DNA from 2 places in the Fictibacillus arsenicus genome. Region 2 is predicted to be linked to the other one. Evidence: a T-box and tRNA genes for the amino acid it is inferred to sense, from the RefSeq annotation. Region 2 holds a T-box; the other holds one or more tRNA genes.
What was found. The T-box of region 2 lies ahead of thrS (threonine--tRNA ligase). A T-box ahead of a tRNA ligase gene usually reads a tRNA of that ligase, here a tRNA-Thr.

Region 1 (3,475 bases), 1.8 Mb from region 2:
GTTCACAAAATAATTTCCTGATCCCCTGTTCGGTTCAACTTTGTATCGGCCCGGTGGTATATCTTTTCCGGCTATAAAAACTCCAGCAACTAACACTCTCGGCTCTTTCTTTTTGATAACAATACCTTTTGTGATTTTGTCGAGTTCTTTTTGTTTATCAGAAATATGCTGGTTAAGAGCTTTTATCTCTTCATCTTTTTCTTCAACTTGTTGTAAAAGTGAATCATAATCCTTCTGAACATCATCTCTTTGATTAATTATACTTGTAACTTCCTCATACTCAGAGTTCATTTGACTCAATTCTGCTTGTTTATTGCTCTGTTCCTCTCCTGCATCAGCTACTTTTTCTTCAATAACAGCCAGATCATTTTTCAAACTCTCTATCTCTTCATTAATCTCATAAGCCGTTATTTTTTTATCATCTAACAAAATAGAAGCTTTATTATAACCCCATGCATGTGCACAATACAAGCTAACCAAAACTAACACAAAGGTGATTGCCCCAAAATAAATCCATTCTTTTTTTAGCTTTTTAAAATCAAAAAATTCTTTAAACAAAACTTATTACCCCCTTCTAAAAAGACATCACTCCTTAAATTTATTTTCTTAGTAAAACTTTATGTCACGATTAAGGAAACAAAAAAAGCATTCCTACGTTTGTAAGAACGCTTGCTCATCTATAATTTCTAAAAAGAAAAAGAACTGAAATAATTAGGATTGTTATAAAAACAATGATAAGCCTCATGGAATAAAATATTTTACCTATCATGATTTCAATCACATTCATATAGCGGGCAATATCAGAAACTAAGAAAATTAAAGAGGTAATACAAACTGTGATTAAAACATAACCTATGATCGTCCCAAGCTGCACTCTATACATATGTTTCCCCCCCCTTATACTTAACTATTCAATGTACAAGAAAGAGGTTCACATCTGGGCATGAACACATTAAAAGGAAGATAAAAAAGCCAATGCCGTTTAGCATTGACTTAAAAGTTAGTATGTAATGGTACCGGTGGTCGGGGTCGAACCGACACTCCAGAAGGAACACGATTTTGAGTCGTGCGCGTCTGCCAATTCCGCCACACCGGCATTGTAAAGCTTTTAAAACTTGTATGGAGGCGGCACCCGGATTCGAACCGGGGGATAAGGGTTTTGCAGACCCGTGCCTTACCACTTGGCTATGCCGCCAGATAAAATTCAAATGGAGCGGAAGACGGGATTCGAACCCGCGACCCCAACCTTGGCAAGGTTGTATTCTACCACTGAACTACTTCCGCAAAAATATCTCATTCATAAATATAAAAAATGGCTGGGCTAGCTGGATTCGAACCAACGCATGACGGAGTCAAAGTCCGTTGCCTTACCGCTTGGCTATAGCCCAACACATAAATGGGGCGGACGAGGGGAATCGAACCCCCGAATGTCGGAACCACAATCCGATGCGTTAACCACTTCGCCACGACCGCCACAATATAATTTAAATGGCAGGGGCAGTAGGAATCGAACCCACACCAAAGGTTTTGGAGACCTTCGTTCTACCGTTAAACTATGCCCCTGTAAGGATAAATATGTTTATAAATAAATGGTGGAGGGGGACGGATTCGAACCGCCGAACCCGGAGGGAGCGGATTTACAGTCCGCCGCGTTTAGCCACTTCGCTACCCCTCCACAAAATGAAGACAGGTTCTATTGTAAGTTATTTACGACCTATTTTCAATACGTTTTTTATTCCAATTAAGGAAGAAAAAACTGGTGCCGGCTAGAGGACTTGAACCCCCAACCTACTGATTACAAGTCAGTTGCTCTACCAATTGAGCTAAACCGGCAAAAAAAATGGTGGCTCGAGACGGAATCGAACCGCCGACACGAGGATTTTCAGTCCTCTGCTCTACCGACTGAGCTATCGAGCCAAGAGTTAAATCTCTTGAATGTAAAAACCACCAGAAAATAAAAATGGCGGACCCGACCGGGGTCGAACCGGCGATCTCCTGCGTGACAGGCAGGCATGTTAACCACTACACCACGAGTCCATGTTCATAAATAAAATTGGTTGCACCCTATGGGCACTCCAGATATTTCATGGTCAAGAAGAATCTCGACGTTTTTCATGAAATAATATTGGTTGCGGGGACAGGATTTGAACCTGCGACCTTCGGGTTATGAGCCCGACGAGCTACCAGACTGCTCCACCCCGCGATGATATAAAAGTTTCGGACGATGTATCCGAGTATGATATTGACTGTCTCTTCCTCTACATGTTTATCTTAGAAGCGTATCCACGAGACATGTCGTCGTGATTTCACAGAAGCTTACGCTCCATGCTCCACCCCGCGATGATATAAAGTATTAAAAGTTAATGGTGGAGGATGACGGGTTCGAACCGCCGACCCCCTGCTTGTAAGGCAGGTGCTCTCCCAGCTGAGCTAATCCTCCATATAATATAAAGTTGGTTATGTATAAAAATGGTGACCCGTACGGGATTCGAACCCGTGTTACCGCCGTGAAAGGGCGGTGTCTTAACCGCTTGACCAACGGGCCAGTGTTTAAAGTTAGAGAGGTATGTATCTGGCGGAGAGCAAGGGATTCGAACCCTTGATACGGGGTTGACCGTATACACGATTTCCAATCGTGCTCCTTCGACCTCTCGGACAGCTCTCCAATATGGCTCCACAGGTAGGACTCGAACCTACGACCGATCGGTTAACAGCCGATAGCTCTACCACTGAGCTACTGTGGAATATGTATGGCTCAGCGACGTCCTACTCTAACAGGGGGAGACCCCCAACTACCATCGGCGCTGAAGAGCTTAACTTCCGTGTTCGGTATGGGAACGGGTGTGACCTCTTCGCCATTATCACTGAACCAATTATATAGAGAGTATGTTCTCTCAAAACTAGATACGACGTTTCCAAACGTTTCGTGCAATTTTAAGGATAAGCCCTCGACCGATTAGTATCTGTCAGCTCCACGTGTCGCCACGCTTCCACACCAGACCTATCAACCTCATCATCTCTAAGGGGTCTTACTCACTTAACGTGATGGGAAATCTCATCTTGAGGGGGGCTTCATGCTTAGATGCTTTCAGCACTTATCCCGTCCACACGTAGCTACCCAGCTATGCCCCTGGCGGAACAACTGGTACACCAGCGGTGTGTCCATCCCGGTCCTCTCGTACTAAGGACAGCTCCTCTCAAATTTCCTGCGCCCGCGACGGATAGGGACCGAACTGTCTCACGACGTTCTGAACCCAGCTCGCGTACCGCTTTAATGGGCGAACAGCCCAACCCTTGGGACCTACTTCAGCCCCAGGATGCGATGAGCCGACATCGAGGTGCCAAACCTCCCCGTCGATGTGGACTCTTGGGGGAGATAAGCCTGTTATCCCCAGGGTAGCTTTTATCCGTTGAGCGATGGCCCTTCCATGCGGAACCACCGGATCACTAAGCCCGACTTTCGTCCCTGCTCGAC
Region 2 (3,475 bases):
ATAGTATTAATAAAAGATTCATCACTCGTATCCATCATTGCTACACCAGAATTAATGTATTATGCCCGGGCAATGATGGGCCAGTATTATCGGCCTTGGGAACCATACATGACTGCAGCTCTCATGTATTTAATTCTGACTCTCGGTATGGCTTATATCCTTTCCAAAATTGAACGAAAATTTGTTTATGATTAAACAACTCGGTTTCCGGGTTGTTTTTTACTTGTTTAGGTAACATTTTTTAAGACCTGGTCCCATATATTGTATTATTGAGATTTTATATGGGGGGGACTTGCTTGATCACGATCGCTTTTTCACACCCGTCTGACGGAATCGCTGTCCTAAAAAAAATGATCCGGACGGCAGTCAAATTTAAAATTAACCCTTCCTTTGCCAAATTATCTGATGCTTCTTCAAAAATTCTTGAACTGCACATACATGATAATAAAGAATTCATTTTGGATGTGTTAACGGAATTTACAAGGAATAAGGTAGAAGATATTTGTTTAAAGGAAATGATTGAACATGCCTTTTTTTATAGCGACTCTGCTGAACAGAAGGAAATATTTTCAATATCTAAGAGCATTATCTTAGGGGAAATCGAAGGGATCCCAGAGGTCAAAAGCTTGCCATGTCTGAGTGGACTCATACGAGGTCAGTGGAAGTCTATCTTAGCTGAAAAAAGAAACTTCTTAGAGTTTGAAGCGTTTTTAAAGTTTCGTCTTAAAGATTATTTAGCAACTTTGCTTAGGATTGTTGAATGTGCTATTGATGAATATAAATTAGAGCTTGAGTATCAATTATTTATTGAACAATTACGTACGTGCTTATCAAAACAAAAATCTATTTTTAAAAATGATATTGTAATTATATTTGATTATGAGAATGTAGTTATATTTGATGAACAGCAAAATCAGCTATCAAAAACTGAACTAAAGAACTTGCATGATAGGGCAATGAAATTAACGAATGCCGTTAACTTAGATGAACGACTCCTCGGACCTTTAATCGGATTAGCTCCTTCATCTGCCCGGATTTATGCATATGATATGGATCACCCGCTTCTGCAAACGGTAAAGAATATTTTTCAAGAGAAGGTTATAATATCACCAATTGAGAAGATGTCTTTAAAGGGTAACCCGTATCCGTATAAAAAAAAGTCATAAACTGTCATTGGCCTCTTGCTTTTTGATAGATGACTGCATATAATAAGTTTATAATTTTATCATTTAATCAGTATTGATAAGGACATGAAGCAGCTTTTACGGTTTTTAGAGAGGGAAGTTACGGCTGAAAGCTTCCTAACACGAAAAATTGCTTTACCACCTTGGAACTTCAGCGGTGAAACTTTAAGTAATCGCTGACGGCAGCAGTCCGTTATCCTGTCCGAGTGCCGTAATTTATTATTATTTTGCGGAACAAGGGTGGAACCACGAGATAATCACTCGTCCCTTCTATAGGGACGGGTGTTTTTTGTTTTATATAAATAAAAGGAGATGTTTTTTATGTCGTCAATTTCAATTACATTCCCAGACGGATCGCTCAAGGAATTTCCAAAAGGAGTAACTTCAGAACAAGTTGCTGAAAGTATCAGCCCTAGCTTAAAGAAAAAAGCTGTAGCAGGAAAAGTAAACGGGCAATTGTATGACTTTTCACGCCCGATTGAAGAAGATGCATCGATTGAGATCGTAATGCAGGATTCACAAGAAGGTCTTGAGATGACTAGACACTCTAACGCTCACTTGCTCGCTCAAGCGCTAAAGCGTTTGTATCCAGATGTAAAGCTTGGAATCGGCCCGGTGATCGATAACGGTTTTTATTATGATGTAGACATGTCTCATAATTTAACACCAGAAGACCTTCCTGCGATTGAAAAAGAAATGAAAAAAATTGTTAATGAGAATCTTCCGATCGTCCGTAAAGAAGTAACTCGTGAAGAAGCTCTTGAAATTTATGAGAAATTAAATGATCATTTAAAACTTGAATTGATCCGTGACCTTCCTGAAGGAGAAAAAATTACGATCTATGAACAAGGTGAGTTCTTTGACCTTTGCCGCGGACCGCATGTACCTTCAACTGGTAAAATCAAAGCCTATAAACTAATGAGCATCTCTGGAGCTTACTGGCGCGGAGACAGTGACAACCAAATGCTTCAGCGTATCTATGGATCTGCATTCTTAAGCCAAAAAGATCTTGATGAGTATCTGCACTTTATTGAAGAAGCACAAAAACGTGATCACCGTAAACTTGGAAAAGAATTAGAACTCTTCATGTTCTCAGAAGAAGCGCCTGGAATGCCTTTCTATCTTCCGAACGGTCAAACAATTCGTACAGAGCTTGAAAATTTCTCGCGTGAACTTCAGCGTCAAGTTGATTATGATGAAGTGCGTACACCATTTATGATGAATCAGCGCCTATGGGAGCAATCCGGGCACTGGGATCACTATCACGAAAACATGTATTTCTCTGAAGTAGATGATACAAAGTTCGCGATGAAGCCGATGAACTGCCCAGGCCATATGCTTATCTTTAAAAATAAGCTTCACTCTTACAGAGACCTGCCAGTACGTATGGCTGAATTTGGCCAGGTACACCGCCACGAATACAGCGGTGCATTAAATGGTATGATCCGTGTACGTACTTTCTGCCAGGATGACGCACATATTTTTGTAACACCACAACAGATTGAAAGTGAAATTAAAAACGTATTTAAGTTAGTTGATAAAATTTACAGCACATTCGGTTTTGAGTACTCAGTAGAACTTTCAACTCGTCCTGAAGATTCTATGGGTGATGACCGTTTATGGGAACAAGCTGAAGGTGCATTGAAGAATGTATTAGAAGATCTGGGTATGAACTATCACCTTAACGAAGGTGACGGCGCATTCTATGGTCCGAAAATCGACTTCCACATTAAAGATGCACTTAAGAGAAGTCATCAGTGCGCAACAATTCAGCTGGATTTCCAGATGCCTGAAAAGTTCGACCTTACTTACGTAGATGAAAATAACCAAAAGGTTCGTCCGGTCGTTATTCACCGTGCGATCTATGGTTCGATCGACCGTTTCTTAGGAATTTTAGTCGAGCATTTTGCAGGTGCATTCCCAACTTGGCTGGCACCCGTACAAGTGAAGCTGATCCCTGTATCTGATGTTCATAACGAATACGCGTATAAACTGCAAGAAGACTTGAAAGAACATGCGGTACGTGTTGAAATCGACACAAGAAATGAGAAGATGGGTTATAAGATCCGTGAAGCTCAAATGAAGAAGATCCCTTACATGCTCGTTCTAGGCGATAAAGAAATTGAAGACAATGCTGTAAACGTTCGTAAATATGGCGAGCAAAAATCAGAAACAGTTTCTTATGAAGATTTTAGAGACAAGATTCTAGCTCAAATTAACGAAAAAAGATAATTTTAAAAAGAAGCTGACCCAAAAGATACCATTTTTTTGGCGTCGGCTTTTCTATTTTT

Region 1: it has a tRNA-Thr gene. The T-box ahead of thrS (threonine--tRNA ligase) is inferred to sense a tRNA for this amino acid. The anticodon was not compared.

What each region holds. Positions count from the first base shown of each region.
Region 1 covers NZ_CP016761.1:537,949-541,423, reverse strand. Annotated here, with positions in the region: gene ABE41_RS03045 (coiled-coil domain-containing protein) at 1-558, opposite strand, end outside; gene ABE41_RS03040 (hypothetical protein) at 674-883, opposite strand; tRNA gene ABE41_RS03035 (tRNA-Leu) at 1,012-1,096, opposite strand; tRNA gene ABE41_RS03030 (tRNA-Cys) at 1,121-1,195, opposite strand; tRNA gene ABE41_RS03025 (tRNA-Gly) at 1,210-1,284, opposite strand; tRNA gene ABE41_RS03020 (tRNA-Gln) at 1,314-1,388, opposite strand; tRNA gene ABE41_RS03015 (tRNA-His) at 1,398-1,473, opposite strand; tRNA gene ABE41_RS03010 (tRNA-Trp) at 1,490-1,563, opposite strand; tRNA gene ABE41_RS03005 (tRNA-Tyr) at 1,591-1,675, opposite strand; tRNA gene ABE41_RS03000 (tRNA-Thr) at 1,758-1,833, opposite strand; tRNA gene ABE41_RS02995 (tRNA-Phe) at 1,842-1,917, opposite strand; tRNA gene ABE41_RS02990 (tRNA-Asp) at 1,962-2,037, opposite strand; tRNA gene ABE41_RS02985 (tRNA-Met) at 2,127-2,203, opposite strand; tRNA gene ABE41_RS02980 (tRNA-Val) at 2,365-2,440, opposite strand; tRNA gene ABE41_RS02975 (tRNA-Glu) at 2,471-2,545, opposite strand; tRNA gene ABE41_RS02970 (tRNA-Ser) at 2,574-2,665, opposite strand; tRNA gene ABE41_RS02965 (tRNA-Asn) at 2,670-2,744, opposite strand; rRNA gene rrf (5S ribosomal RNA) at 2,754-2,869, opposite strand; rRNA gene ABE41_RS02955 (23S ribosomal RNA) at 2,937-3,475, opposite strand, start outside.
Region 2 covers NZ_CP016761.1:2,751,447-2,754,921, reverse strand. Annotated here, with positions in the region: gene ABE41_RS14205 (amino acid ABC transporter permease) at 1-195, shown strand, start outside; gene ytxC (sporulation protein YtxC) at 297-1,166, shown strand; T-box leader at 1,231-1,456, shown strand; gene thrS (threonine--tRNA ligase) at 1,506-3,416, shown strand.